2 linked regions of the Anaerobacillus alkaliphilus genome follow. Each later gene encodes a partner of the first gene's protein in a complex. Links are inferred from orthologs where the notes say so. Each region holds a gene or a part of one and is shown in the gene's direction. Other genes may lie near its edges.

Region 1 (6,362 bases):
CATTCAAACGTTTCGATCTTCATTTAGCAGTCAATTACATTCAATTAAAGTAGTTGATGAGGAAGGTAATGATGTAACACCGGATAAATTAAAAGAAAGTAAACAAACAATTGATCGTAAATTAACTCATTAGTAAATAGTCGACAAAAATTCACCGTTTTTACCATAGATATCCTTGTTAATTTTATAAAAGAGGTATATGATGAAAAACGAATAATGTTAAATGAGGAAGAGAAAGGAAGATCTTATTATGACGGTTCACGTTGATGAATTAGCAATTAATACGATACGTACATTATCAATTGACTCTATTGAAAAAGCAAACTCTGGTCACCCAGGGATGCCTATGGGTGCTGCTCCGATGGCTTATGCACTTTTTGCCAAGTATATGAATCATAACCCTAGTAATCCTAATTGGTTTAATAGAGACCGTTTTGTTTTATCAGCAGGACACGGTTCAATGCTTTTGTATAGTTTATTACATCTTTCTGGGTACGACCTTACTCTAGAAGATTTACAAAGCTTTCGCCAATGGGGGAGTAGAACTCCTGGACATCCTGAGTATGGTCATACTCCAGGTGTAGATGCGACAACTGGTCCTCTAGGACAAGGGGTGGCAATGGCTGTTGGGATGGCAATGGCTGAAAGACATTTAGCTGCAAAATATAATAAAGAAGATTTACCAGTGGTTGATCATTATACATATTCTATTTGTGGTGATGGTGATTTAATGGAAGGTGTGTCTGCGGAAGCTGCTTCTCTTGCAGGACATCTAAAGCTAGGTCGTTTAGTTGTGCTATATGATTCAAACGATATTTCACTTGATGGCGAATTAAATCGTTCATTTAGTGAAAGTGTTGAAGATCGATATAAGGCATATGGCTGGCAAGTCATCCGTGTTGAGCAAGGAAATGATATTACTGAAATAAATAAAGCTATTGAACTTGCGAAGCAAGATGACCGTCCAACATTAATTGAAGTAAAGACTACAATTGGTTATGGCTCTCCTAACAAAGGTGGAAAGTCTGCTTCTCACGGTGCTCCACTTGGTAAAGATGAAGTAAAACTTACGAAAGAAACATATAAGTGGACATATGAGAATGAGTTCCATGTACCAGAGGAAGTAACAGAGCTTTTTGCTGCTGTAAAAGAGGCAGGTATAGCAAAAGAATTCGAGTGGAACGAACTTATGCGCCAATATGAAGAAAAGTATCCGGAACTAGCTACTGAATTAAAGCAAGCTATTAACGGAGACCTTCCTCAAGGATGGGATGAGAATTTACCGGTATATGAAGGCGGGAAAGATAATGTAGCTACACGTTCTTCATCAGGGGAAGCATTAAACGCATTGGCAAAGAACGTTAACCAAATCTTTGGCGGTTCTGCTGACTTAGCTTCTTCCAATAAAACAATGCTTAAAGGTGAAGGTGACTTTACAAGAGAAAATTATAGCGGCCGAAATATTTGGTTTGGCGTAAGGGAATTCGCAATGGGATCTGCATTAAATGGAATGGCTCTTCACGGCGGGGTAAAAGTGTTTGGTGCAACCTTCTTTGTATTCTCAGATTACTTACGTGCAGCAATTCGGTTAGCAGCGTTAATGAAGTTACCGGTAACTTATGTATTTACACATGACAGTATTGCTGTGGGTGAAGACGGCCCAACGCATGAACCAGTTGAGCAATTAGCTGCGCTTCGTGCAATGCCGGGCATTTCTATCATCAGACCAGCTGATAGCAATGAAACAGTTGCTGCATGGAAACTTGCGGTAGAGAGTAAAGACCAGCCAACAGCCCTTGTTCTATCTCGTCAAGACTTAATGACTCAAGAAGTAACAAAAGAGTTGTCCTATGAAGGCGTGAAAAAAGGTGCTTATGTTATTTCACCAGCAAAGGGTACAATCCAAGGTGTGTTACTTGCATCTGGTTCAGAAGTACAGTTAGCTGTAGAAGCACAAAAACAACTAGAAACAGAAAATATCTTCGTTTCAGTTGTAAGTATGCCTAGTTGGGATCGCTTTGAAAAACAATCAGCTGAGTATAAAAACTCGGTAATCCCACAGGATGTGAAAGCTCGTGTAGGTATTGAGATGGGCTCATCATTAGGATGGCATAAATATGTAGGAGATAAAGGAGCAGTAATTGCAATTGACCAATTTGGTGCTTCAGCTCCTGGAGAGAAAATCATGGAAGAGTATGGTTTCACTGTTGCGAATGTTATTGCAAAACTTAAAGAAACATTAGCAAAATAATGTTATTAGGGGCTGACTGAATTTATTTGGTCAGCCTCAATCCTACTTCGAGAGAGTTCCTTTAAACGACAAAAGTAGTGGGCAATTTCTCCGTTATGTGACAATCATTTCTTTGGACATGCTTTATAGTAAGGATAATACCTTTGTAATACATGTGATCAAACGAAATGATTGGGGGAATAATAAATGAGGCATTATTACATTTATTTATTGAAGCCTGAAATTGCTTCTAACTATTTTGGTAAAGAGTGGCTGATATATCAACTTTTTGTTGAAGGTGAAACTGCAAAAAAAGACCTAAGAACAATTGCTCAAAAGCAAATTAATTATATAAGTGGTACAATACCGACACTTCAAATTAAAAAAAATCTCGATAAAGCTTTAAGGATACGTAATGATTTTTACGTACTAAAAGAACATTATTACATAGACATTAAGGCATTGGAGAGTAAGGCTGTTTTAAAGGATCATGGAAATATGTTGACAATTTCAGCTAGTGGTAGTTACCAAGCGGAAACAGTCTTTTTTGAAGTATTACGTCAAATTAATCCTGCATTCTTTGCTATGGACTTTGAAAACCGTAACTACGGTTGGTTAAATCCAGTAAAACAGGTGAATTATATTTAAGACCATAGATAATAAATACTTTTATTCAATAATTTATTAGGTTATAATGAATTGGACGTATATGTATGAATGTCTATTCAATAGACATAACTATAAGGAGGAAATAGAGAATGTGGATTAATATTTTAATCGGCGTGCTTTCTTTAATTGCCGGTGTTGCGATTGGCTTTTTTATTGCCCGCAAAACAATGATGAACTATCTTAAGAAAAACCCACCTATTAATGAAAAGATGTTACGCGTGATGATGATGCAAATGGGTATGAACCCATCTCAAAAGAAAATCACACAAATGATGAAAGCAATGAACAATCAAATGAAATAATATAGGACAAGCACTCCGTAATGGGGTGTTTTTTCGTATTAATGAAATCCATAGGGTATAGGATGATGAACATGTATGATAATCAATTTCAAATTCCAAAAGTTGATGTTTTATCTTGGGATCCTAATAAATATGTAACAGTAGATGTACGCTCACCTGGAGAGTATCAGGAATTTTCTATGCCTTCTTCAATTAATCTACCAATTTTTGATAATGATGAACGTTCAAAAGTAGGGACAGTTTATAAGCAGATGGGGAAAGAAGAAGCAATTCGATTAGGTCTAGACTTTTTTTCAAAGAAAATTCAAGGAATTTTTGATTTAATCTTAAATCTTAGGTCTTCATACTCAACAAAAAGAATTGTGATAGTTTGTGCAAGAGGTGGAATGCGAAGTAATAGCGTTGTTTCGACTTTAAATATGCTAGGTATAGACTGCTTACAGTTGGATGGAGGTATAAGGGCTTACCGGGAAAATATCACGACAAGGTTACAAACGCATGCAGAAAGACTGAAATTCTATTATGTTTTATCTGGAAACACTGGAACAAAGAAAACGGATGTGTTACGGCGTTTGAAACTTGAAGGGTATCCAGTAATTGACCTTGAAGATTTAGCTAGTCATCGGGGTTCTGCCTTCGGTGGAATTGGCTTAAAAAGTAGAAGTCAAAAAGAATTTGAATTACTTTTGGTTGGTGAGTTAGATCGTTATTACCACAGTCCTTATTTGCTAATTGAATCTGAAAGTAAGCGAATTGGTAATATCGTTGTTCCTGATTTTATTATGGCTGGAAAGAGAAAAGGAGTTCGTATCGAATTAGAATATCCGTTTATGGAACGTGTACAACATTTATTAGAAACTTATCAACCAAATAACAATCAAAATAGAATTATTGAGGCGTTTTTAATTATTAAGAAGCGAATGCAAAAACATGTCGGTAATGAAATCCACGACCTACTCTTAAAACGTGATTATGAAAAAGCCTTTGTAATGTTACTTACCCACTACTATGACCCAAGGTATGATCATTCGATGCGGCAGGAGCATCAAGAAATTGTCCATGTGAATTTTACCGATATCTATGATGCAGTAGCTAAAGTAAAACAAGTGATAGCCGATAAGCAAATTGATTGCTTCCGAAGGATGGTTTAAAACCATTCTTTTTTTAGCACTTAAAGAAAAGAACTTGAGCAAGTTGTCTACCACGACAATTCTCGGGTTATTTCGATTATAGAAATTTTTCTACTTCTAACATTTACAATTGTCTGATAAAATTAGGATGTTCTATGTGAAAAATAAAATTAATGAACACGAGGAGAGAAATATGAAAGTCTTTTTAGATTTAATGTGGTTCTTTAAGGAGGAGAAAAGGAAGTATATCTGGGGTATTCTCATGCTGGCATTTGTTTCCTTCCTTTCACTAATCCCCCCTTACATTGTTGGAGTCATTGTAGACCATATTGAAGGTAATACCTTGACGTCTTCGATATTATTTACTTGGGGTGGAGTCTTAGTAGGAGTTGCAGTAGCTGTTTATATTTTTCGTTATTTTTGGCGCATTATGATATTTGGTGCTTCTATTCGTCTAGCTAGGAAGCTTCGTAATCAGCTTTACGAGCATTTTACAAAAATGTCACCAAACTTTTATCACAAAAGACGAACAGGAGACCTTATGGCACATTCGACAAATGACATAAGGGCAATCGAGCAAACAGCTGGGGTTGGTGTTTTAACACTAGTAGACTCTTTATTAATGGGGAGTTTTGTTATTATTACCATGGCAGCAACAATCAGTTGGAAACTAACTCTAATTGCATTAATTCCAATGCCGATTATGGCAATTGCTACAAGTTATTATGGATCATTGCTTCATGAGCGATTTGGTAAAGCGCAGGCTGCTTTTTCAGGGTTGAATGATAAAGTTCAAGAGAGTATGTCTGGAATTCGTGTAATTAAGACGTTTGGCTATGAGAGTGATGATGTTGAGTCATTCAGAAGAAAATCAGAGGATGTAGTAAACAAAAATATTTCAGTTGCAAGAGTGGATGCTTTATTTGATCCGACGATTTCCCTAGTTGTTTCTATATCATATTTCTTAGCCATCTTTTTCGGAGCGAAGTACGTAGTTGCAGGCGATTTATCCATAGGAGAGTTAACGAGCTTTACGATTTACCTAGGTCTATTAATATGGCCAATGCTTGCTTTTGGCTGGCTCTTTAATATTGTCGAAAGAGGTCGTGCCTCATATAATCGCGTATCTTCATTATTAAGTGTTAATGCTGATATTACAGATGTAAACGAGCCACTTGAACAACAACCTGTAGGTGATATTCAATATAAAATTAATAGTTTTGCATATTCGGATAAAGAGACTGTTCTCAAAAATGTTGATTTTAGCTTAGTAAAAGGTGAAACCCTTGGTGTTGTAGGTCGTACTGGTAGTGGGAAAACTACTTTGATGAAATTGTTCATGCGACAATTTGACATTGCAGATGGAGGTATCTATTTCTCAAAACGAGATATTAAAGATTATTCACTAGATGCGCTGCGTAAATCAATAGGGTATGTGCCTCAAGATCATTTTCTCTTTTCCGCAACGATAGCCGATAATATCGCCTTTGCAAAACCTAATGCATCTATGTCAGATATTATTGAAGCGGCGAAGTTGGCTTCTATTCACCATGATATTGTTCAACTTCCTGATGGTTATGAAACGATCGTTGGGGAACGTGGGGTTACCCTTTCTGGTGGACAAAAACAAAGAATCTCGATTGCAAGGGCACTTATCGCGAATCCAGAAGTGCTAATTTTAGATGATAGCTTATCAGCAGTAGATGCAAAAACAGAAGAAGCGATTCTAGATGCATTACGAGAGTTACGTCACGGTAAGACGACAATGATTACGGCCCACCGCTTAAGTGCGATCAAACATGCAAATGTTATTATCGTGTTAGAAGGCGGAGAAATCATTCAAAGAGGAACTCATGAGGAGTTAATGGCTGTTGACGGGTGGTATAAGGAAATGTACGAAAAACAAAAGCTAGAAACATTAGTAGAGCAAGGAGGCTCAAACGATGAGTGAAAAAAATAAACAATCATTATTATTTGAGCCTATGAATCAGAAAACTGTTTTTAAAAGGCTACTGGGGTATACGAAACCAC
Region 2 (3,890 bases), on another replicon or contig:
GATATGTACCTTTGATAAAAAAGGATAATCCCAATTAAAGTCTTTTTTAAAAACTTCAAGATTACTCACCCTTCTTTTTAAATGCGTAGCCTCGATAAAACACATGGGTAATACTTTTTTTCATTTCATGAAAATCCAACTCTACAGAAGGAATCCTCGCTATAAGCAGGTAATCATATGATGGCTTAAGTTCTTTACTAATTTGGAAAACAGCTTCCCTCATTAAACGCTTTATACGATTTCTAGTAACTGCATTTCCAAGCTTTTTACTTACAGATACACCTAATCTCAAATGATTTTGGTCTTTTTTTTCAAGCATATATAATACAAATTGCTTGTTAGCAACGGATTTTCCTTCTTTAAAGATAAGAGAAATCTCTTCGTTCTTTTTAACTCGATGTTCCTTTTTCAACCCTTACACCTCATTAGAAGTAAGCAACTTTCGCTTCCCTTCCAAAAATTAAACGCTTTTTCAATGTTATCAAATAAGCCTAATAATATTCTTCATCTTATCAAAAAAGATCAATTATAAACCTCTATTATATAGAAAGTTATTTCTAAGTAGCGTATTCACAATTTTTATGTAGAGACTGGCAATAGATCTGCCAGCAATATTGCTCAGAAATTAGAAAAAAGACCACTGACAACAGTGGTCTATGCAGACAATACTTTTCTTCCTTTACGACGACGGCGCGCTAATACTTTACGGCCATTTGCAGTAGCCATTCTCGCACGGAAACCGTGTACTTTTTTACGCTTACGATTGTTTGGTTGGAAAGTTGGTTTTCCCATTTATTACACCTCCCTGAGGATATACTCGATATAAGACAGTCTTGTAAATTATAAGGACTATCTACCCCAATTGTCAAGTCTCTCTTAAAAAAATGTTATTTGTGGGATTTTGAGCCTGTCCCACACAACAAAGTACCTATCAATAATAAGCCTTATTACGAATGATGTAAAATGTAAATTTTTCTTCATTAATCTTCACCGAGAAAGTTACTCCTTCTATTCTAAGATATATAGTTGAGAAAATACTGTGTTACCTGAGCATTCACTTATTTAGATCTATATTTTTTCTTCCTCATTTTAAATTCAAAAAAATAATTCTATAGCTACATTTTTGCTTATGATTTTTTCTCTACATTTTACAACCAAGTATTTTTTTACGAGCTTGGGATCATATTATCCTCCAACACTCCCTACATTAACAGCCAAAATTCTACATTTTATTTTCCTTAAACAACATAACCACTTTTTAAGCAAAACGCCATGTGGATAACTTTTTTGACAATTTTTTCGCTTGTTCCTCACTTACTGACAAGTTTCACACAGTATCTTGTGTTGTGGACAACTCCAAAACACAAGGTGTAGATAGATGTGGATAAGTACGTTAAAACCATTGATTATCAATGTTTTTTCTGATATTATGGTTATGTTTTCACCCGTGGATATTTTTTAACTTTCAATAGTTATCCACATCCTGTGAGTAACATTGTGGACATTTCCTTTTTGCTGTTTATTGCTTGTCCACAAGTTTGTTTATAAGCTTGTTTTCTACACTATTCTACTATATTATATATATTTCCACATCATTTGTTAGTTAAATAATTATTCAACGTTATTCATCCGGGTTGTACATATGTTGTACAAGCTGTTTTTATTGGAATAAAACTGTTTTTATACAAGATTTTATAGTAAGGAGGGAGCATTTTTGCAAAATATAAGTGACTTATGGGATAAAGCACTCGAAGCAATGGAAGCTAAAGTTAGTAAGCCAAGTTTCGACACATGGTTAAAAGCTACAAAAGCTGAAATAATTCAAAACGATACAATAACCATCACTGCTCCTAATGAATTTGCAAGGGATTGGTTAGAAAACAGGTATATTAAATTTATTGCTGAGACACTACAGGATATTACCGGGGCCGAACTAAAAGTAAAGATCGTCATACCTCAAAATATTGAAGACGATGAAGATGAATTAGTAGAGAATGTCACGAAAATTCCTCAGAAAGTTGTAACAAACAATGATGAAATACCTAAGAACATGCTTAATCCAAAGTATACTTTTAACACTTTTGTTATCGGGGCTGGAAATCGTTTTGCACATGCTGCTTCTTTAGCAGTAGCTGAGGCTCCGGCTAAAGCCTATAATCCGCTATTTATTTATGGGGGCGTTGGATTAGGGAAGACTCACCTTATGCATGCAATTGGTCATTATGTAATTGAGCATAATCCGAATGCAAAGGTGGTTTATCTGTCTTCAGAAAAGTTTACAAATGAGTTTATTAACTCAATTCGTGACAATAAAGCTGTAAATTTTCGCAATAAATACAGAAATGTCGACGTTCTTTTAATTGATGATATTCAATTTCTGGCTGGAAAAGAACAAACCCAGGAGGAATTTTTTCATACATTTAATGCACTTCATGATGACAGTAAACAGATTGTCATTTCAAGTGATCGACCACCAAAAGAAATTCCAACACTTGAAGACCGACTCAGATCTCGTTTTGAATGGGGTTTAATTACTGATATTACTCCACCAGATTTAGAGACAAGGATTGCAATATTGAGAAAAAAGGCAAAAGCTGAAAACTTGGATATCCCTAATGAGGTAATGCTATATATTGCAAATCAAATTGATACAAATATTCGAGAGTTAGAAGGAGCACTTATCCGTGTTGTTGCTTATTCTTCACTAATTAATCAAGATATGAATGCCGATTTAGCCGCAGTTGCACTAAAAGATATTGTTCCTAATTCAAAACCAAAAGTTATCACAATTAGTGATATCCAACGCGTGGTTGGTGAACATTACAGTATTAAACTTGATGATTTTAAAGCAAAAAAACGAACAAAAAGTGTAGCATTTCCTAGACAAATCGCTATGTACTTATCTAGAGAGCTTACTGAGTTTTCTTTGCCGAAAATAGGTAGTGAATTTGGTGGCCGTGATCATACCACCGTCATTCATGCTCATGAAAAAATCTCAAAGCTGCTAACTAGTGATATTGATCTACAAAAACAGATTCAAGAAATTAAAGAACAACTAAAAATATAATGATGATGTGAAGGTTATTACCTAAAAGGAATTTAGCCTTCCAATTTTTTTTCGGAAATTTGTTGATAACTGTCTCTTACTTACTCACAAGTTATCAACATGTGGAAAACCTGATAGCTTTAAGGTATTTCAACTTATCAACAAATCCACAGGCCCTATTACTATTATTACTACTTTTTATTAAAAAAAATAATTAATATTACTAAATCTTACTCATAAATTTTTTTGCTTAAAAACAGGAGGTATATGATGCAATTTGTCATTAATCGAGATTATTTTGTTCAAAGTGTTCAGCATGTTTCAAAAGCAATCTCATCTAGAACTACGATCCCAATCTTAACTGGAATTAAAATTGTCGCTGACCATGAAGGAGTTACATTAACTGGAAGTGATTCTGATATTTCTATCGAGTGTTTTATACCAAAAGAAGAAAATGACCAGCAGCTAGTTGATATTGTTCAGGAAGGAAGTATTGTCCTTCAAGCAAAGTTCTTTACAGAAATTGTAAAAAAGTTACCTAGTGATAAAATTGAGGTAGTTGTGCAAGATCAGTTTGCAACAACGCTACGATCCGGTTCGTCAGTATTTAATTTAAATGGTCTTGATCCTGAGGAATATCCTCGTTTACCTCAAATTGAAGAAGATAATCTATTCCAGGTTCAAAATGACTTAATGAAGAATATTATTCGACAAACAGTATTCGCTGTGTCCACTGCAGAAACACGCCCTATCTTGACAGGTGTAAACTGGCAAGTTGAAAATAAGCAGTTGATCTGTACTGCAACAGATAGTCATCGATTAGCAATGCGAAAAGCAGCAATTG

Evidence for each region. Proteins that work in one complex are often made in the same cells at the same time.
Region 2: the proteins of sirA (region 1) and dnaA are in contact, whole or in part, in a crystal structure (PDB 4TPS), measured with the Bacillus subtilis proteins. The link is inferred for Anaerobacillus alkaliphilus from one-to-one orthologs.

Annotation. Positions count from the first base shown.
Region 1 is NZ_QOUX01000046.1:198,836-205,197, reverse strand. The notes cover bases 1,435-4,157. They hold sirA (sporulation inhibitor of replication protein SirA), read left to right. Parts: upstream 1,435-2,437; coding sequence 2,438-2,878; downstream 2,879-4,157. Other genes in these bases: mnmH (tRNA 2-selenouridine(34) synthase MnmH), read left to right, coding at 3,273-4,157; DS745_RS16190 (YneF family protein), read left to right, coding at 2,989-3,201; tkt (transketolase), read left to right, coding at 1,435-2,251. In the rest of the region: DS745_RS16205 (DUF896 domain-containing protein), read left to right, coding at 1-133; more of tkt, read left to right, coding at 251-1,434; more of mnmH, read left to right, coding at 4,158-4,352; DS745_RS16180 (ABC transporter transmembrane domain-containing protein), read left to right, coding at 4,525-6,282; DS745_RS16175 (ABC transporter ATP-binding protein), read left to right, coding at 6,275-6,362. UniProt on the Bacillus subtilis protein: Inhibits DNA replication initiation during sporulation, preventing overinitiation and thus enforcing diploidy; probably the main regulator of sporulation replication initiation under Spo0A control.
Region 2 is NZ_QOUX01000021.1:178,125-182,014, forward strand. Bases 1,031-3,890 are described here. They hold dnaA (chromosomal replication initiator protein DnaA), read left to right. Parts: upstream 1,031-1,714; coding sequence 1,715-3,067; downstream 3,068-3,890. Other genes in these bases: dnaN (DNA polymerase III subunit beta), read left to right, coding at 3,317-3,890. Outside these bases: membrane protein insertion efficiency factor YidD, read right to left, coding at 1-59; rnpA (ribonuclease P protein component), read right to left, coding at 62-412; rpmH (50S ribosomal protein L34), read right to left, coding at 655-792. UniProt on the Bacillus subtilis protein: Plays an essential role in the initiation and regulation of chromosomal replication. ATP-DnaA binds to the origin of replication (oriC) to initiate formation of the DNA replication initiation complex once per cell cycle.